One region of the Citrobacter portucalensis genome, then DNA from elsewhere that is predicted to be linked to it. Evidence: predicted binding sites of a transcription regulator. Region 1 holds the regulator's gene; each other region holds the start of a gene.

Region 1 (5,141 bases):
TCCTGCAGCAAAATGGTGACATCCAGCCCCGCACAACGTTCCTGTGCCATTTTCTGCTGTTCTGCCGAAATGGTCACACCCACCACGCTCACGCCATATTGCGATGCCATAAACTGGGATAAACCACCCCAGCCACAGCCAATATCAAGCACCCGCATTCCTGGCTTCAGTTGCAATTTTTCAGCAATCATTTTGAGCTTCGCCTGCTGGGCAGATTCCAGAGTGTTGGCATCTTTCCAGTAGGCGCAGGAATACTGCATATAGGGGTCAAGCATGCGGGTAAAGAGATCGTTGCCCAAATCGTAATGTTCTTTGCCGACCATCCACGCACGTTTTTTGGTCTGTAAATTGAACAGGCGAGCCGTGGCGATACGTAGCGTATCTTTAAAGTGGCGGGGGAGTTGGTTTTCAAGACCGGCGCGCAAGACTTTACTAAAAAACATGTCCAGCCGGTCGCATTCCCACCAGCCATCCATATAACTTTCACCCAACCCTAACGATCCTTCCTGCAATACGCGTTTGAAAAAATCGGGGTTCTTTACTCGAATATCAGCCGGTGCAGGGCCATTAATAGCAATACCTGCACGGCTCAATAATTCATTGGTAATGCGGTACCAGTCATCATCCGGTACGCTGACGTCTTCTATACATGATGAACTCATAGCTTCTCCATCACTGGTCGGTGATCAGAACCTTAAAACAGCGTAGACGCTTTTTTGGGCTTTGTGAGAAATCTCACGGAATTAATCCGCGAATCTATAATCCGACGTAGAACAGAGGAAGGGAGAAACCCTTGCCGAAAAGGCCATCCGTGGTAAAACGGGAACGTTCTTGTCCCCGTTAACGCATTAAAATTATCGTTTTTTTAACAACTGTAAATCAGTATATGCCTGAATTTTTGACGATTCAACCGATAATTGTTAGCGGGCTAACTAAGTGCCCGCAACCATTATTAGTGCGACTCTCCGTGGGCAACTTGCGCACGATCATCTGTTTGCGGGGCGTCAGTTTTCTGCGATTGCATTTTGTAACCCACTGCAGCCAGCAATACTGTTGTCAGCATAACGCTGGTGGTGGTGAGCAGCGGGGTGGCAATCAACCAAGAAACGACAAGGCTTGCCAGGAAGCATAAACCCAGTTGCAGCGTATTCTGCAATGCGGCTGCGCGTCCCGTGGCCTGTGGGAAAGGGCGTAATGCCTGCGCGACAACGATAGGGTAGATCGCGCCGTTCGCAATCGCCATAACGCAGAATGGGATCAGGATTTCAGCCAATGCAACATGATGAATAAAGCCGGTCGCCCAGGTGCCTACAACGCTGAAGGCATACAGAATGAGTAACCAGGGCAGCAGCTGACGACCCTGCCATTTTTGCAGCGCTGCACGACAGCCGTAACCACCAATTAAGAAGGCGATAGTTTGCGGAACATAGCTCAGACCAATTACCGCTGGGCTATAACCCATTTCGCTGAGGATGAACGGGGAACCCGTCAGCCATGCGAAAAAGCTCGCGGAACAGGCGGCATAAATCAGCACGTTTCCACGGTAAGTTTTCGAGCGCAGCAAGGTGGCGAAAGTCAGTTTATCCTGGCTGTCATCGCGCGCTTTAGCCGTTGGCTTTAGACGCAGAGCCGGAAGCATCAGAATCAGAGTAATGGCAAACAGAGTGGCAAAAATGGCCTGCCAGGAAAAATGTACCAGGATCCAACTACCTAATAGCGGGGCGAGTGCAGGAGATAACCCGACCAGCGGCATAATAGTGGCAAAGATGCGGTTTACTTTTTGTGAAGGATAATAATCGGTAACCAGCGCTTGCCAGATAACCGATGCCGCACAGACGCCAACGGCCTGAACAAATCGCAGTACCAGCAGACCAGTGGCGTTTTCAACCCATAGCATGCCCAGACTGCCCAGTGCGAAGATAGATAAACCCAGCAGCAAAATAGGCTTGCGGCCATAGTGGTCAGAAAGCGGCCCCCACAGCAGTTGCGCGACGGCAAACCCCGCTAAGAACAAGCTCAGGCTGGCGCTGACGGCAGATGCAGGTGTTTGCAGATCGGACTGAATAGCAGCAAAGGCGGGTAGATACATATCCGTTGCCAGAAAACCGAGCACGCTAAGACCTGCCAGCCAGACTAAAAACCCTTTCCCAGGTTGCATCATCATTTCTCTTTTTTAGCAGTAGAACAATGCCGCTGAGTGTAGTGAGTGTAATTCTCGCTGTGAAACGCTAATATTTGCTTACTGATTTCAAATTTTTTGCAGGCAGAATATGTGGTCGGAATATTCACTTGAAGTGGTTGATGCGGTTGCGCGTAACGGCAGTTTTAGTTCGGCCGCGCAGGAGCTGCACCGTGTACCTTCGGCGGTAAGCTACACCGTGCGCCAGCTGGAAGAGTGGCTGGCGGTGCCACTTTTTGAGCGACGCCATCGGGATGTGGAATTAACGCCTGCCGGGGCATGGTTTTTAAAAGAAGGCCGCTCTGTTATCAAAAAAATGCAGATCACGCGCCAGCAATGTCAGCAAATTGCCAACGGCTGGCGCGGACAGCTGGCGATCGCCGTCGATAACATTGTCCGCCCGGATCGTACCCGACAGATGATCGTGGATTTCTACCGTCACTTTGATGATGTGGAGTTGTTAGTTTTTCAGGAAGTGTTTAACGGCGTGTGGGACGCACTGTCTGATGGGCGTGTGGAGCTGGCCATCGGGGCCACACAGGCCATTCCGGTCGGGGGGCGCTATACCTTCCGCGATATGGGAATGCTGAGCTGGAGCTGCGTGGTAGCCAGCCATCATCCACTAGCGTCAATGCCTGGACCGTTAAGTGATGACACGTTGCGCAACTGGCCGTCACTGGTGCGCGAAGATACCTCCCGAACATTGCCGAAGCGTATTACCTGGCTGCTGGACAACCAAAAGCGCGTCGTCGTGCCGGACTGGGAATCTTCTGCGACCTGTTTGTCCGCGGGATTGTGCGTGGGCATGGTACCGACGCATTTTGCCAAGCCGTGGATCGATAGCGGTAAATGGGTTGCGCTGCAACTGGAGAACCCTTTTCCTGATGCCGCATGCTGCCTGACATGGCAGCAGAACGATACGTCACCGGCATTGAGTTGGCTGCTGGACTATTTAGGAGATAGTGAAACGTTGAACAAGGAATGGCTGCGGGAGCCAGATGAGACTCCCGCACAACAGGCTTAACGGCGGTAATCGCGGAACGGACCGTCGGCAACGGAGCGACGCTCAACCAGGCGTGGATGCACTTCGATAGACTGTGACTCTTCACGTTTATTCACGATACGGTCTAACAGCATGTTGAAGGCCGTTTCACCCAGTGAATCCTTCGGCTGGTGAATGGTCGTCAAGGCCGGCGTGAAGAAGCGGGCGTTGCGCACGTTGTCGTAGCCGATGAGTGAGACATCCTGCGGTACGCGCAGTCCCATTTCGTCAGCGGCGCACAGCGCACCCATTGCCATAATATCGCCACCGCAGAAGACCGCGGTCGGACGATGAGACTGCGACAGAATTTGCTGCATGGCGCGGTAGCCGGATTCAGGCTCAAAATCGCCCTGGACAATCCAGTTTTCAGGCACTTTAATCAGCGCTTCTTCCATCGCTTTCATAAAGCCAGCCAGACGCCCGGCCCCGGTGTTACGTTCCATTGGGCCAGGGATCACGCCAATCTCACGATGACCGCGTTCTACCAGATACCGGCCCGCCATGTAACCGCCTTCGAAGGCGTTATCAATGACCGTATCAGTAAAGTCGGCTTTTGCTTCGCCCCAGTCCATGACGACCATCGGGATATGGCGATACTCTCCGAGCATCGAAAGCAGCGACTCCGGATACTCAGAACACATCACCAGCAGACCATCAACGCGCTTTTGCGCCATCATCGACAGATAAGCCTGCTGTTTTTCGAGACTGTTCCATGCGTTACCCAGGATCAGGGTATAGCCTTTCTGGAAACAGTTTTTCTCAACGGCTTCGATAATTTCGGCGAAATAGGCCGCTTCGCTGCTGGTCGCCAGCAAGCCGATAGACTTGGTGTGATTTACCTTCAGGCTGCGGGCAACTGCGCTCGGAGAATAGTGCAGTTCTTTGATTGCTGCCCAGACAGCATTACGTGTTTCTTCCGCGACAAAGCGCGTCTTGTTAATTACGTGTGATACGGTTGTAGTGGAAACGTTTGCTCGCTTCGCTACATCTTTAATTGTTGCCATTACATCTCACTCCAGACCATATCCTAAGCTCCTGAGAATACTCCAGGTAAACGTTTGCCTTTACACACCCTTATCGCAACGTAAGGGTTGCGGCACGCCGGGAAAACGACACGGAACGTCAGGAAGGGGTCAATGGCCGGTACGCTAATCAAGTAAGCGTGGAATTTTGTCTGATCTTAACGAAAAGGGGAAGAGTTAAAAGCAGTTATCAATATAAATCGTGAGAGATTTTTGCTTTCAAGTGTGTAAAAATGCGCAATATCACTTTTTGTGTGGGAATAAAAAGGAGAAAACTTGATGAGCACCGATCTGAAATTTTCGTTAGTGACTACCATTATTGTTCTGGGTTTGATCGTCGCGGGTGGTCTGACCGCAGCGCTGCATTGATTTCCCCGAGGGAGTTAGCTCTCCCTCATCCCTTCGACTCGTTTTTCCCCGCTATTGTTTGCGAATAAGCAAAAGTCTTTTGCAGTTTTGTTAACTTTATTAATTTTGCGATCAATGTCATGCTTTTGACTCTTATTTTATGTCGTGCCACGGCTCGACGATATGGAGTCGAAATATGAAAATCAATTACCCTTTACTGGCGCTGGCAATCGGGGCGTTTGGTATTGGCACCACCGAGTTTTCGCCAATGGGGTTGTTGCCCGTCATTGCCAAAGGTGTGGACGTCTCGATTCCGGCGGCTGGCATGCTGATCAGCGCTTATGCGGTAGGTGTGATGGTAGGTGCACCGCTGATGACATTGCTGCTGTCTCATCGTGCGCGACGTAATGCTTTGATATTCCTGATGGCGATTTTCACGCTGGGTAATGTTCTTTCGGCTATCTCGCCGGATTACACCACGCTGATGCTATCGCGTATTTTGACCAGTCTTAACCATGGAGCCTTTTTTGGTCTCGGTTCTGTGGTTGCA
Region 2 (5,141 bases), 1.5 Mb from region 1:
CGTCTGACTGCATTCTGGTGGATCTGGCTTCGGTGAAAAATGGTCCTTTACAGGCGATGCTGGCTGCACATGATGGCCCGGTGGTGGGGTTACACCCAATGTTTGGTCCGGACAGCGGCAGTCTGGCCAAGCAGGTCGTCGTTTGGTGTGACGGACGTCAGCCGGAAGCTTATCAGTGGTTTCTGGAACAGATTCAGGTATGGGGTGCGCGACTGCATCGGATCAGCGCCGTTGAACATGACCAGAACATGGCGTTTATTCAGGCACTGCGTCACTTTGCGACCTTTGCTTACGGTCTGCATTTAGCGGAAGAGAACGTTCAACTGGAGCAGCTGCTGGCGCTCTCTTCGCCGATTTACCGGCTTGAGCTGGCGATGGTTGGCCGTCTGTTTGCCCAGGATCCGCAGCTCTATGCCGATATTATTATGTCGTCTGAGAGCAACCTTGCGCTGATTAAACGCTACTACCAACGTTTTGGCGAGGCGATCGGTTTACTGGAGCAGGGCGATAAGCAAGCGTTTATCGACAGTTTCCGTAAGGTGGAGCATTGGTTTGGCGATTATGCGAAACGCTTCCAGAGTGAAAGCCGTACCTTGTTACGCCAGGCGAATGACAGCCGTCCTTAATTAAGATGCCGGATGGCGGGTTTGCCTTATCCGGCCTTCAAAAATCGTATGAATCGTAGGCCGGATAAGCGTAGCGCCATCCGGCATTGTCAAACGTTAGCTCGGATCGACTGGCACCACGTTCTCACTTGGATAGCATCCCAGTACTTTCATCGAACGCGTAATCTCACCCAGCTCTTTCAATGCTTTTTGCATCTGGGGCGACTCCAGGTTGGCCTGGATATCAAGATAAAACATCTCTTCCCACGGATTGCCGTGAATCGGGCGTGACTCCAGTTTAGTCATAATCAGATTATGGTTACGCAGTACCAGCAGCGCCTCAACCAGCGCACCGGCTTGTTGCCCCGTCGCCATCAACAGGGTTGTTTTTGCCGGAACCTGATCGGAAACATTGATTGCTTTGCGTGCCAGCACCACGAAGCGGGTGATGTTTTGCGACTGGTTAGCCTCAATATGCTCGAGAACCTGCAATCCATACAGTACGCCTCCGGCTTCGCTCCCCAGGGCCGCCACGCGCGGTGAGTTAGCCTGCGCAACTTTTTCCATCGCCGCAGAGGTGCTTTCAGTGTACTCAATCTTCCAGTGCGGGTAGCGATTCAGGAATTTGCTGCACTGCTGGAACGGCTGCGGATGGCTATATACCGTTTCAATAGTCTCAAGATCCGTCGTGCCAGACACCAGTACACAGTGGTCTATCGTAATGGTCATCTCGCCAACGATAGACAGGCTGGTGTGCTGCAGCAGGTCGTAAACGTCGTTAATCCCACCGGAGCTGGTGTTTTCAATCGGTACCACAGCATAGTCAGCCTGTCCGGTTTCGACCTGATTAAAGATATCGGCAAATTTTGCGCAGCCGCTTTCAATAAATTGTTCAAAATGGCGGGCAGCGTACTGACGTGCTGCGAGATGGGAATATGACCCTTTTGGCCCAAGGAAGGCCACGCGCGCGGAGTGTGGGTTAATTTTGTTCAGGTGCTGCTGGAGCAGTGCCTGTTGAGTCAGGACGGAATCTTCGATTATGAGCTGGAACAGGCGAGTAATGTAGTGAGCATCAAGATGATGTGCTTTGCCAAGCTGAATGAGTCGGTCCAAAAGGTCACGTTCACGATCGATATCACGAACCGGACGATGCGAAAGCAGTTTGGCTTTACCAACTTCTACGGCCAGTCCACGTCGCTCAGCCAGCAGGGCCAGTAATTTTTCATCCAGCGTGCTGATCTTATCGCGCAGCGCCAGCAATGGGTTTTCCGATGTCATAGTGTTGCCTTTCTTGTTATCAATAAAAAAGGCCTCCCGTTGTGGGAGGCCTTATTGTTCGTCTTCGCATTCTTTATCACACGACGAAACGCCTCCCATTCAGGGGAAGGTAAAAAAGAATGCGAAGAAGAACGGGACAAGTTTCATGTAATTTTCCTTTGGCTACGTCAGTAAAGTACCCGTACTGTTTTCACCCTGTCAACAAAAAACGCGCCCGAAGGCGCGTTGGCGATACACTCAATGTAAGGGACTACTCTTCTTCTGCTTCGACGAAGTTGGCGTCTTTGACTGAAGTTGTTGCACGACGGGCTTCGCCTTTGTGCTGCACTTTATTGAGCTGCCGTTCCAGCTTGTTGATCAAATCGTTAATTGCTGTGTACATATCCTCGTGTTTTGCGCTGGCGACCAGATGTCCGTTCGGTGTATTGATGGTGGCATCAGCAATGAAACCCTGTGGCTCCTTAGACAGAATGATATGTGGATTAATCAGATGAGTTTGCCATTTTTCTAGTTTGGCGAGACGGTCTGCGACATGCTGGCGAATTGCCGGAGTAATTTCCATTTGTTTACTGGTAATGTTCATTGTCATAAATTTTACCTCTTGTCTTTCCCGTCTTGGTGATTCCAGCATACCGTTCCTAATGTCAAAATGTGTGATCTAAATCACATTATTTTGTCGCTTTTTGTCAAGAAAACCTTTTTGTGAGGCACCGCAGGAACAGGCGATTTTTTACTTGAGGAATACCTGAAAGCAGGCCATATTTGATGGGATGCGTCGGAGCTAAACCGCTTCAGTTGTGGCGTTAACGGATAAAAAAACGGCAGCCCAGGGGCTGCCGTTTTGCATTCTGAGGCAAATCAGGTATTGCTGCTGTTGGCGGCAATGATTTTCGCGACTTTTTCTGCCTGCGCATTCATCTGCATCTGGCGATAAGCGTTTTCCATCAACGGCAGGGCATTACGTGTTGCCTGGGTATCCGGGTAGTCGCGCAGCATGCCTTCCACACGGTTTACCACGGCAACCCATGCGCCGCGGGCAGTGTAGTATTCTGCAACGGAGTATTCATACTTCGCCAGGCGGTCTTTCAGGAACACCAGACGTTTGGTGGCGTCAGTAGTGTACTGGCTATTCGGATACCCACGCACCAGTTTGGAAAAGTCATTAAACGCAGCTCGGGCATGTTGCGGATCGCGATCGCTACGATCAACACCAAAGAATCCTTGCAGTGCGCTATCATCCAACGCCATATTGGTCAGGCCACGCATATACATGACATAATCAATGTTAGGGTGTGTCGGGTTAAGACGGATAAAACGATCGATGGCAGCCTGAGCAAGTGGCAGATCGGCGTTTTTGTAGTAGGCGTAGATGAGATCTAATTGCACCTGCTGAGAATACGGTCCAAATGGATAACGGTTATCCAACGCTTCCAATTGCGTTATTGCCTGTTTCCAGTTACCGTCCTGCAGCTTTTGCTGAGCAGTCGCGTAGATTTCATTTGGCGGATTATCGGGCACCTCTTCCTTTGAACCAGAGCAACCCGCCAAAAACAGGCTCAACGTGGCTGCTGCCACCAGATATTTCATGCGCGTCATGACGTTTTGACTTTCCTCAAAATGTAATACGGGAGATTCTCTGTTCCTGCTCCCGGTTAAGACCAGCTACAATAGCACACTATATTAAACGGCAAAGCCGTAAAACCCAACGTTAAACGAAGAAGCAGTTTATGGCACAACGAGTAGAACTCACCGCAACAGTCTCCGAAAATCAGCTCGGTCAACGCTTAGATCAGGCTTTGGCCGAATTGTTCCCTGATTATTCGCGATCGCGCATAAAAGAATGGATCCTTGACCAGCGCGTACTGGTAAATGACCAACTTTGCGATAAACCGAAAGAAAAAGTGTTGGGTGGAGAGCGTGTCTCCATCAATGCAGAAATTGATGAAGAGGTTCGTTTTGAACCTCAGGATATCCCACTGGATATCGTTTATGAAGATGACGACATTCTTGTCATCAACAAACCCCGTGACCTTGTAGTGCATCCGGGCGCCGGGAATCCCGATGGTACGGTATTGAATGCGTTACTGCATTACTACCCGCCAATCGCGGATGTTCCTCGTGCAGGTATCGTGCACCGTCTGGATAAAGACACGACCGGATTAATGGTGGTGGCAAAAACGGTTCCGGCGCAAACACGTTTGGTGGAGTCGTTGCAGCTGCGCGAAATTACCCGTGAGTACGAAGCCGTGGCAATTGGTCACATGACTGCTGGCGGAACCGTTGAGGAACCGATTAGCCGTCACCCGACCAAGCGTACGCACATGGCGGTACACCCAATGGGGAAACCGGCGGTAACGCACTATCGCATTATGGAACACTTCCGTGTGCACACGCGTCTGCGGTTGCGTCTGGAAACCGGACGTACGCACCAGATCCGCGTGCACATGGCACATATCACTCATCCGCTGGTGGGCGATCAGGTTTACGGCGGTCGTCCACGTCCACCGAAAGGCGCTTCTGACGAATTTATCTCCGTACTGCGTAAGTTCGACCGTCAAGCGCTGCACGCGACCATGCTGCGTTTGTATCACCCGATTTCCGGTATCGAAATGGAATGGCATGCACCGATCCCACAAGATATGGTGCAGTTGATTGAAGTGATGCGCGCTGATTTCGAAGAACATAAGGATGATATTGCCTGGCTATGAGTAAGCTAATTGTCCCGCAGTGGCCGATACCGCAAGGTGTCGCGGCGTGTAGTTCTACCCGTATTGGCGGAGTCAGTATGCCGCCTTACGATTCGCTGAATCTGGGCGCCCATTGCGGCGATAACCCGGAGCATGTTGAAGAGAACCGCAAACGACTGTTTGCTGCGGGCAATCTGCCGTCAAAGCCAGTCTGGTTGGAGCAGGTCCACGGTAAGGATGTCCTGAAACTGACCGGCGAGCCTTACGCCTGCAAACGCGCAGATGCGTCGTACAGCAACACGCCGGGCACCGTGTGTGCGGTGATGACCGCTGATTGTTTGCCGGTGTTGTTTTGCAATCGTGCCGGAACGGAAGTTGCTGCGGCCCATGCGGGTTGGCGCGGATTATGCGCCGGCGTGCTGGAAGAGACGGTGGCGTGTTTTGCCGACAAACCTGAAAACATTATTGCCTGGCTAGGCCCGGCGATAGGTCCAAACGCGTTTGAAGTTGGACCAGAAGTCCGCGAGGCGTTCATGACGAAAGATCCGCAAGCGGACCTTGCATTTGTACC
Region 3 (5,141 bases), 1.1 Mb from region 1:
CATTGGTACGATTGCGCTATTTACTGACAGCGAAGGCAATCGTGTTGGTTTACATCAACCCGCGTAATATTTTCAGCACTGAGGATTAAAATGAGCAGACGCGCCGACCGCTTGTTTCAGATTGTGCAAATCCTGCGTGGCAGGCGAGTGACAACGGCGGCGCTGCTGGCAGAGCGTCTTGAGGTTTCTGAACGGACGATTTATCGCGATATCCGCGATCTCTCTTTATCCGGTGTGCCTATTGAAGGCGAAGTGGGCAGCGGATACCGCTTAATGGCCGGGTTTGATCTACCGCCGTTGATGTTAACGCATCACGAATCAGAAGCATTGATGGTAGCGATTCGATTGCTGAAAACATGGGGTGGGGATTCACTCTCACAGGCGTTGGAATCCGCGCAGGAAAAAGTGTTGGCGATATTGCCGCCAGAGAGTCGGCGCAGAGCCGAGCAAACGCGGATTTTCGCGCCAGATTTTGGTAATCAGCCGCATTCACGTAGTGCCTTCGATCTCATACATCGCGCGGTTTCAGCACAGCAGGTGCTGGCGCTGCATTATCGTGATGAGTCCGGGAATCTCACCTGGCGCGACGTTCAGCCGCTGGGATTATTTTTCTGGGGCGAGCACTGGCTGCTGGTTGGCTGGTGCGAGAAGCGTGACGATTATCGTTGCTTTCGCGTTGATCGATGTCTGAAGATTACGCCACTCGACAGGCATTTTCGCGAATCGGCAGATCGCTCGCTAAGTGACTTTTTGCGTAAAGTACGCTGTGAAGACCAGCCATAAAAAAGCCAGCGGTTAAGCTGGCTTGTCTGCGAAACAGTGTCTGGATTAGAAGTTGTAACCTACGACCAGGTAACCACCCCAACCGGTAGATTTCGCGCTGAAGTCGCCTTCGCCCCAGTTCAGGGTATCTCCACCTTTCCACTGGCCGCCGTTATGGAAGTAACGCGCTACGACGGAGTAGTGCCAGTGATCGTAGTTCAGCGCCAGGACGTGGCTGGATGCGATAGAGTTGCTGGTGCGGTTCGGATCATCACCCAAATCTGAGCCCCAGTCGAAGTTGGTGAAGCCGATGTAGGTCAACTGGCCGCCCCAAACCTGGGTGATCGGCACAAAGTATTTAACTTTGAAACGGTAGCCATCCCACTCGTTTTCGTTGGATGCGCCATAGTTCTGCCACTGGTATTTAGCATATACGTTCAGGGACAGACCCATCGGCAGACCGGTATCGATATCGGTACCCAGACCCATATACCAGGTGCTCTGGCGGCTGGCTTTGTTATCACCCATATCGTAGATGTAGTTGTTGGCGAAATACCATTCTTTGAACGGACCAAAGCTCAGGTCAGCACCGGTCAGTTTGTCGATGGAGAAACGCGGTTCGATTTCCATAAACAGCGGGGAACCGTCAGACCAAATACCTTTATCGTTGCCGTTACCCCAGTCGAAGGTTTTCGGAATATCGATGTAGCCATAGAAGTCAAACCAGTCTTTTTTGGCAAACGCTTCGTATTCCAGATACACGTCGTTGTTCAGTTTCGGGGAGAAACGGGTGTGATAGCTACCCACCACGTTGACACTCTGGTGCCACCAGTCGGACAGATATTGCGGTTTGTCATTTTCTGCTGCGTTGGCAGTAAAAGACGAGGAGAGCGCCAGCACTGCACCGGCTGCAAGTAATGTTTTTTTCATATGTATGCCACTGTTTGAAATCCCTTTCGGGAGTGAAAAATGCGCAATTTGCGTTTCTAAATATTTCGTAATTCTTCGGAGCCTATTATAAAAATCATTGTTCACAAAAATATGTCTTGTTTCACAGTTCTATCATTTACGTAATCGATTGCGTTCACGTTTGCGTACTTTAGGCGGCGAATTGTACTGGCTCCCATGAATGTTGCCAAGTTTTACCAGAAATATCGGTTATGTCAGGGGAGTAACAAAAAGAAGCAGAGTGATGTTGCGGAACGCACAAAACGTTCCGCAAAAAAGTTTATTGGCTAACAGGCTGGACGTCGTGGATGCGCACAAATCCTAACTGATCTGGAGTGAGGCCATTTATCTGTAACGGAATGTCTACGTCGCTGGGAGCAAGAATACTCGCCGGAGCGTTGACCAATTGGTTATGAACGTTCACTTCCTGATAGTTGTCCGTGGTGCCCTGAATTTGCCCGTACTCGACGGTGGCGCTAAAGGCGGGTAAAGGCGTGTTGGATTCACCCTGAATTCGTAGAGTCAGGCGAGTACCATCAGCGTTCGGCGCAATGTTCACCAGCGACATGCGTAAGGTGCCAATCTGGCTGTCCAGTCGTGCCGGGGTTTTGGAGCCGGGCAGCAGATAGGCACCGCTGGTTGATTTTGCATTCAACATATTTTGTTGCGTAATTTTTACCGTTTCCTGATTAAGCTGCGTCATCTCTTTATTCAACGTGCTAACGCTTTGATGCATCTGGCGTACTTCGCTTTGCTGTGCGCAGGCGCTAAGACTAAAGAGACTTCCCACCAGGAGAATTCTTAGGTAACGTCTTGTCATTGTGATTACTTCCTTCATTGTCGCGATAGCATAATGGTAGTGTGCACTGAGCACGAAGGCATCGATCCTTTGTCTCAAAAGCGCAGCGCCTTTGTTGTCACGGCAGATCAGGGTAAAATAGATTCTGTTAACCACTGAGGTACAGGACGCCGTATGCATTGCCCATTCTGTTTCGCCGTAGACACTAAGGTAATTGACTCTCGTCTTGTAGGCGAGGGCTCCTCGGTACGCCGCCGTCGGCAGTGTCTGGTTTGTAACGAACGTTTCACCACTTTTGAAGTGGCTGAACTTGTCATGCCGCGCGTTGTGAAAAGCAACGATGTGCGTGAACCCTTTAATGAAGAAAAGCTGCGCAGCGGCATGCTCAGAGCGCTTGAGAAACGGCCTGTCAGCGCAGATGACGTCGAAATGGCGTTAAACCATATCAAATCACAGCTGCGTGCGACGGGTGAGCGTGAGGTGCCGAGCAAGATGATTGGCAACCTGGTGATGGAGCAGTTGAAAAAGCTCGATAAAGTCGCTTACATCCGCTTTGCCTCTGTCTACCGGAGTTTCGAAGATATCAAAGAATTTGGCGAAGAGATTGCTCGCCTACAGGACTAAGCCATGCAGGATGAATTGTACATGGCGCGCGCGCTAAAGCTTGCTGCGCGCGGACGTTTTACCACTCACCCCAACCCCAACGTGGGCTGCGTGATTGTGAAAGATGGGGAGATCGTCGGTGAAGGATATCATCACCGCGCGGGCGAACCGCATGCAGAAGTTCATGCTCTGCGGATGGCTGGAGAAAAAGCGCAGGGGGCAACTGCCTACGTGACGCTTGAACCCTGTAGTCATCATGGTCGCACGCCGCCGTGTTGCGATGCGCTGATTGCGGCGGGGGTGTCGCGTGTGGTTGCGGCGATGCAGGATCCCAATCCGCAGGTCGCAGGACGTGGGCTCTACCGTTTGCAGCAGGCGGGTATCGACGTCAGCCACGGGCTGATGATGAGCGAAGTTGAGCAATTGAATAAAGGCTTCCTCAAGCGCATGCGTACGGGATTCCCATATCTTCAGCTTAAGCTTGGCGCGTCGCTTGATGGCCGTACAGCGATGGCCAGCGGTGAAAGCCAGTGGATTACCTCGCCACAGGCGCGCCGCGATGTGCAACGCTTGCGCGCGCAAAGTCATGCCATTTTAACCAGCAGTGCGACGGTGCTGGCAGACGACCCTCAGCTTACCGTGCGTTGGTCGGAGCTTGGGGAGTCAACTCAGGCGAGTTACCCGCAGGAAGAGCTGCGTCAGCCAATCCGCATTGTTCTTGATAGCCAGAATCAGGTCACACCGGCGCACCGAATTGTGCAACAGCCTGGAGAAACCTGGATTGTCCGGACTGAAGACGACCCTCGTAGCTGGCCGGAGACGGTGCGCAGCCTGAAGGTGCCGGAACATAACGGACATCTGGATCTGGTGGTGCTAATGATGCAACTGGGCAAACAGCAAATTAACAGCATTTGGGTTGAAGCTGGCCCAACGCTCGCCGGGGCATTATTACAGGCCGGTTTGGTCGATGAGCTAATCGTGTATGTTGCGCCTAAACTGTTAGGCAGCGATGCGAGAGGATTATGTGTGCTTCCAGGCCTTGAGAAACTGGCTGACGCACCCCATTTCAAATTCAATGAGATACGCCAGGTGGGCCCGGACGTTTGCCTGCATTTAACGACTGCGTGAGGCTTTCTGATTTAGAGGAAGCAGCGCACAGAATATTATGATAAAATCCGCCCCCCTTACGGGGCCATAAATCGAACCCGAAGGAAGAATATGAACATTATTGAAGCTAACGTTGCTACCCCGGACGCTCGCGTCGCCATCACCATTGCGCGTTTCAACAACTTTATCAATGACAGCCTGCTGGAAGGTGCTATCGACGCCCTGAAACGTATTGGCCAGGTTAAAGATGAAAACATTACCGTTGTTTGGGTTCCAGGTGCATATGAGCTGCCACTGGCCGCTGACGCACTGGCAAAAACCGGTAAATACGACGCGGTGATTGCGCTCGGTACGGTGATCCGTGGCGGTACCGCGCACTTCGAATATGTGGCTGGCGGTGCAAGCAATGGCCTGGCGCATGTCGCTCAGGACAGTGGCATTCCGGTAGCCTTCGGTGTTCTGACCACCGAAAGTATTGAACAAGCCATCGAACGTGCTGGCACTAAAGCCGGTAACAAAGGCGCAGAAGCTGCACTGACTGCGCTTGAAATGATTAATGTATTGAAAGCCATCAAGGCCTGATTTTTGTAAGGGGAAATCCGTGAAACCTGCTGCTCGTCGCCGCGCCCGTGAGTGTGCCGTCCAGGCGCTCTACTCCTGGCAGTTGTCCCAGAACGACATCGCTGATGTTGAATACCAGTTCCTGGCGGAACAGGACGTTAAAGATGTCGACGTTCTGTATTTCCGTGAACTGCTGTCCGGGGTGGCGACTAACAGCGCGTACCTGGATGGATTAATGAAGCCTTACCTGTCTCGTCTGTTGGAAGAGCTGGGTCAGGTAGAAAAAGCCGTACTGCGTATTGCGCTGTTTGAATTGTCTAAACGTAGTGATGTGCCGTACAAAGTGGCCATCAACGAAGCG
Region 4 (5,141 bases), 1.5 Mb from region 1:
ACCGGTACACCTGCCGCTTCCAGCGCACGCGCCAGCTTCAGCGGGGTCTGTCCGCCGTACTGTACGATGACGCCTTTCGGCTTCTCGATACGAACGATTTCCAGTACGTCTTCCAGCGTGACCGGCTCGAAGTACAGGCGGTCGGAGGTGTCGTAATCAGTTGAAACGGTTTCCGGGTTACAGTTGACCATGATGGTCTCGTAACCGTCTTCGCGCAGCGCCAGCGAGGCGTGTACGCAGCAGTAGTCAAACTCAATGCCCTGACCGATACGGTTTGGACCACCGCCCAGCACCATGATTTTATCGCGGTCAACGGACGGGTTCGCTTCGCACTCATCTTCATAGGTGGAGTACATGTAAGCGGTGTCGGTGGCAAATTCTGCTGCACAGGTATCCACGCGTTTGTAGACCGGGTGCAGATTGTACTGGTCGCGCAGTTTGCGGATTTCCGCTTCGCGAACGCCGGCCAGTTTCGCCAGACGCGCATCGGCGAAGCCTTTGCGCTTCAGTACGCGCAGGAAGTCAGCGTCGAGGCCGTTGATGCCAAGGTCGGTGACTTTTTCTTCCAGACGTACCAGCTCTTCGATCTGCACCAGGAACCAGCGGTCGATGTTGGTCAGGTTGAACACGCCATCGACGGACAGGCCAGCACGGAAGGCATCGGCGATGTACCAGATACGCTCAGCGCCAGCGTCTTTCAGCTCGCGACGGATTTTAGTCAGTGCTTCCGGGTCGTCCAGGCTTACTTTCGGGTCGAAGCCGGTCGCGCCCACTTCCAGACCGCGCAGCGCTTTCTGCAACGATTCCTGCTGGGTACGACCAATCGCCATCACTTCACCGACAGATTTCATCTGCGTGGTCAGGCGGTCGTTAGCACCAACGAATTTCTCGAAGTTGAAGCGTGGTATTTTCGTCACAACGTAGTCGATGGACGGTTCAAACGAGGCCGGAGTACGACCACCGGTGATGTCGTTCATCAGTTCGTCGAGGGTGTAACCTACGGCCAGCTTGGCGGCAACTTTCGCAATCGGGAAGCCGGTAGCTTTGGACGCCAGCGCCGAGGAGCGGGACACGCGCGGGTTCATCTCGATGACAATCAGGCGACCGTTTTTCGGGTTTACCGCAAACTGGACGTTAGAGCCGCCGGTTTCTACGCCGATTTCACGCAGTACCGCCATCGAGGCGTTACGCATGATTTGATATTCTTTGTCGGTCAGCGTCTGGGCAGGTGCTACGGTGATGGAGTCACCGGTATGGATGCCCATCGCGTCGAAGTTTTCGATGGAGCAGACGATGATGCAGTTGTCGTTTTTATCACGCACCACTTCCATCTCGTACTCTTTCCAGCCAATCAGTGATTCATCAATCAGCAGCTCGTTGGTTGGGGAAAGATCCAGACCGCGTTCGCAGATTTCTTCGAACTCTTCGCGGTTGTAGGCGATACCGCCACCGGTGCCGCCCATGGTGAAGCTAGGGCGGATAATGCACGGGAAGCCAACGTCAGCGGCAACCGCCAGCGCTTCTTCCATGGTGTGAGCGATGCCTGAACGTGCGGTGTCGAGACCAATCTTCTTCATCGCGATATCGAAGCGACGACGGTCTTCTGCTTTATCAATGGCATCCGCCGTTGCGCCAATCATAGTCACGCCGAACTCAGCCAGTACGCCCTGGCGTTCCAGTTCCAGCGCACAGTTCAGCGCTGTCTGACCGCCCATGGTTGGCAGCACCGCATCCGGGCGTTCTTTCTCAATAATTTTGCGTACCACTTCCCAGTGAATCGGCTCGATGTAAGTGGCATCGGCCATTTCCGGGTCGGTCATGATGGTTGCTGGGTTGGAGTTCACCAGAATAACGCGGTAACCCTCTTCACGTAGGGCTTTACACGCCTGCGCGCCGGAATAGTCAAACTCACACGCCTGACCGATAACAATCGGACCCGCGCCCAGAATCAGGATACTTTTTATGTCTGTACGTTTTGGCATGGCTCTTTTACTCCTGATTATTTCGCGGACTGACGGTAATGCTCAATTAACTCGATAAAGTGGTCGAACAACGGTGCTGCGTCGTGCGGACCCGGACTCGCTTCAGGGTGCCCCTGGAAGCTGAACGCCGGTTTGTCGGTACGATGAATCCCCTGCAAGGTGCCGTCGAACAGTGACTTGTGGGTCACGCGCAGGTTGGCAGGCATTGAGGCTTCATCTACAGCAAAACCGTGGTTCTGCGCGGTGATCATCACGGTGTTGTTATCAATATCTTTTACCGGATGGTTGCCGCCGTGGTGGCCAAACTTCATCTTAATGGTCTTCGCACCGCTCGCCAGCGCCAACAGCTGATGGCCGAGGCAGATGCCAAATACCGGAATATCGGTTTCGAGGAATTTCTGAATCGCGGTAATTGCGTAGTCGCACGGCGCCGGGTCGCCAGGGCCGTTGGACAGGAAGATACCGTCCGGATTCATCTTCAGAACGTCTTCTGCTGAGGTTTTCGCCGGTACAACCGTCAGGCGGCAGCCGCGGTCCGCTAACATACGCAGAATGTTACGTTTGGCGCCGAAATCGTAAGCCACAACGTGGAACGGCATTTCATCGGCAGATTTCGCTTCCGGCAGGTCACCGGCTAGCGTCCAGCTCCCCTGCGTCCAACTATAAGGCTCCGCGGTGGTCACTTCTTTCGCCAGATCCATACCGTTCAGGCCAGGGAAAGCTTTTGCTTTTTCCAGTGCCAGCGCCGCATCCGGGTTATCGCCCGCGATGATGCAGCCGTTCTGTGCGCCCTTTTCACGCAGCAAACGCGTCAGCTTACGGGTATCGATATCAGCAATCGCCACAATGTTATGGCGCTTGAGGTAAGAAGAGAGGTCTTCAGTATCGCGGAAGTTGCTGGCAATCAGCGGCAGGTCGCGGATGACCAGGCCTTGCGCATGTACCTGAGAAGATTCTGCATCGGCTTCATTGGTGCCGACATTACCGATATGAGGATAAGTAAGAGTGACGATTTGGCGGGAATAGGAAGGATCAGTGAGGATTTCTTGATAACCGGTCATTGAAGTATTGAAAACGACTTCCCCAACCGCCGAACCTGTTGCCCCTATGGCCCGACCGTGAAACTGGGTTCCGTCTTCCAGAACCAATAGCGCTGACTTAATCAAAACACCCTCCAGAGAATATTCACTCACTTTATTTGCATATTAATTCATTAACACCTCATGAATCAATGCAAATTTGCTTACCTATGGATTTCTGGCAAACGGCGGCATTCTAGAGATAGCTCACACAAAAGTCTACCCAAAAGGGCTTTTTTTATTATTATTTTGCGCCACTGGGATAAATCACACGATTTAACAGGCAAAAAGATCAGCTAACTCAGGGTGGAAAACGCTTGCGGCAGGCAAAGAGTGTAAAAACAGAATAAGGGAGAGAAAAAAGTGGACCATTTGGTCAAAATTTACATTGATATAACAGAATAACTCAACAAAACACGGAAAAATAACCAATTAAAAGAAAAAACACATTCAGAAGCTAAAAATAAAAGGGCAATAAAATATTGCCCTATGTAATCAAATAATTATGATTACAATAACCACATCACGAAGGGTAATAAAAGCTACAAACTGCGTAAATCAAGCACATCTTTCATATCAAAAAGACCATTTGACTTTGATTTTAGCCAAATTGCCGAACGCACTGCGCCATTGGCAAAAGTCATGCGGCTGGACGCTTTATGCGTGATCTCAATACGCTCGCCAATATCAGCAAACATCGCGGTATGCTCACCGACGATATCCCCCGCCCGCACCGTGGCAAAACCGATCGTGCCCGGTACGCGCTCGCCGGTGTAACCTTCACGCGAATAGACGGCACACTCTTTTAAATCTTTATCCAGCGCCCCGGCAATCGCCTCGCCCATCGCCAGCGCAGTGCCTGACGGCGCATCAACTTTATGGCGGTGGTGAGCTTCAATAATCTCAATATCGGTGTAATCGCCCATCACTTTCGCCGCCTTCTCCAGCAGCTTAAGCATAACGTTCACGCCGACGCTAAAGTTCGCGGCGAAAACGATCGCAATCTCCTGCGCGGCATCACGAATAGCCTGTTTACCGGCATCGTCAAAGCCGGTGGTGCCAATCACCATCCCTTTACCGTGCTGGCGGCAAAACGCCAGATGCGCCAGCGTGCCTTCCGGGCGGGTAAAATCGATGAAAACATCGAAGTCATCTTTCACCGCGTCAAGGCTGCTTTGCACGGTAACGCCCGTTTTTCCGGCCCCCGCTAATTCTCCGGCATCGCTTCCCAGTAAGGACGAGCCTTCGCGCTCTAACGCCGCACCAAGCTGTACGCCTTCCATGCCGAGAGTGGCCTGAATCAACTGACGCCCCATGCGTCCTCCGGCTCCCGCGATGGCAACGCGGATTTGTGCATCATGCATAGCTATTCTCTTTTGTTAATTTTACGTAAATCGTTTTCAGATTAACCAGCACAACGCTGCGCCGCCAGCCGAAAACGTCGATAATTAGAATTTAATGATAAACAGGCAGAGATATCAGTAAAAGGCATGACGATCAGCTAAAACCACATGATTCTCTGACCACCAGCGCAGGCGGCAGAATAATACGTTTCGGTGGTTCGTCATTTCCCTGAATGCGACTATAAAGCAGTTCCCCGGCCTTGCGACCTATCTCTTTTGCCGCCACCGACACGGTGGTGAGCGCAGGTTGAACCAGCGCCGCTTCAGTGATGTCGTCGAACCCCACCAGCGCAAAATCATGCCCAGGTTCGCGCCCCATTTTACGTAATGCCTGCATGACCCCAAGCGCCACGATATCCTGGTAACAAACGGCGGCGGTAATTTGCGGGAAGCGCAGAAGAAGCGACTCCGCCACTTTTGCGCCGTCAATTTGGCTGGCCTGCGTCGCCACTATCCATTCCGGATTCGGCGATATTCCATGCTCCAGCAATGTGCTGGTGAAACCGCCGATACGCTGCGCCCGGCTTCCGGAACTTGGGCTCCCGCCAATAAACGCAATATTCTTGTGCCCCATTTTGACTAAATGGGTGGTCGCCATTTGCGTACCGAGAAAGTTATCGGTGCCCACAAAATCAAAATCAGGATCGCTTAGGGGACGGACCACCATGATGGCGGGA

What was found. The regulator PurR, encoded in region 1, represses purine synthesis genes. The targets are predictions, from matches to a motif close to CANGCAAACGTTTGCNTG.
Region 2: raiA (ribosome-associated translation inhibitor RaiA) is a predicted target of PurR. The motif match lies at 2,571-2,588, and genes of this name have one in related genera.
Region 3: LY264_RS18640 (nucleoside-specific channel-forming protein Tsx) is a predicted target of PurR. The motif match lies at 1,830-1,847, and genes of this name have one in related genera.
Region 4: carA (glutamine-hydrolyzing carbamoyl-phosphate synthase small subunit) is a predicted target of PurR. The motif match lies at 3,368-3,385, and genes of this name have one in related genera.

Annotation. Positions count from the first base shown of each region.
Region 1 is NZ_CP092466.1:2,769,997-2,775,137, reverse strand. It holds gene cfa (cyclopropane fatty acyl phospholipid synthase) at 1-662, opposite strand, end outside; gene punC (purine nucleoside transporter PunC) at 953-2,158, opposite strand; gene punR (DNA-binding transcriptional activator PunR) at 2,271-3,203, shown strand; gene purR (HTH-type transcriptional repressor PurR) at 3,200-4,225, opposite strand; gene cydH (cytochrome bd-I accessory subunit CydH) at 4,523-4,612, shown strand; gene LY264_RS13465 (MFS transporter) at 4,788-5,141, shown strand, end outside.
Region 2 is NZ_CP092466.1:1,314,501-1,319,641, forward strand. It holds gene tyrA (bifunctional chorismate mutase/prephenate dehydrogenase) at 1-626, shown strand, start outside; gene pheA (bifunctional chorismate mutase/prephenate dehydratase) at 723-1,883, opposite strand; Phe leader region at 1,906-2,031, opposite strand; gene pheL (pheA operon leader peptide PheL) at 1,983-2,030, opposite strand; gene raiA (ribosome-associated translation inhibitor RaiA) at 2,134-2,472, opposite strand; gene bamD (outer membrane protein assembly factor BamD) at 2,742-3,479, opposite strand; gene rluD (23S rRNA pseudouridine(1911/1915/1917) synthase RluD) at 3,611-4,591, shown strand; gene yfiH (purine nucleoside phosphorylase YfiH) at 4,588-5,141, shown strand, end outside.
Region 3 is NZ_CP092466.1:3,831,153-3,836,293, reverse strand. It holds gene LY264_RS18650 (VOC family protein) at 1-67, shown strand, start outside; gene LY264_RS18645 (helix-turn-helix transcriptional regulator) at 91-783, shown strand; gene LY264_RS18640 (nucleoside-specific channel-forming protein Tsx) at 829-1,692, opposite strand; gene LY264_RS18635 (SadB/YajI family lipoprotein) at 1,991-2,530, opposite strand; gene nrdR (transcriptional regulator NrdR) at 2,684-3,133, shown strand; gene ribD (bifunctional diaminohydroxyphosphoribosylaminopyrimidine deaminase/5-amino-6-(5-phosphoribosylamino)uracil reductase RibD) at 3,137-4,240, shown strand; gene ribH (6,7-dimethyl-8-ribityllumazine synthase) at 4,331-4,801, shown strand; gene nusB (transcription antitermination factor NusB) at 4,821-5,141, shown strand, end outside.
Region 4 is NZ_CP092466.1:4,266,721-4,271,861, forward strand. It holds gene carB (carbamoyl-phosphate synthase large subunit) at 1-1,982, opposite strand, end outside; gene carA (glutamine-hydrolyzing carbamoyl-phosphate synthase small subunit) at 2,000-3,148, opposite strand; gene dapB (4-hydroxy-tetrahydrodipicolinate reductase) at 3,604-4,425, opposite strand; gene LY264_RS20705 (LacI family DNA-binding transcriptional regulator) at 4,559-5,141, opposite strand, start outside.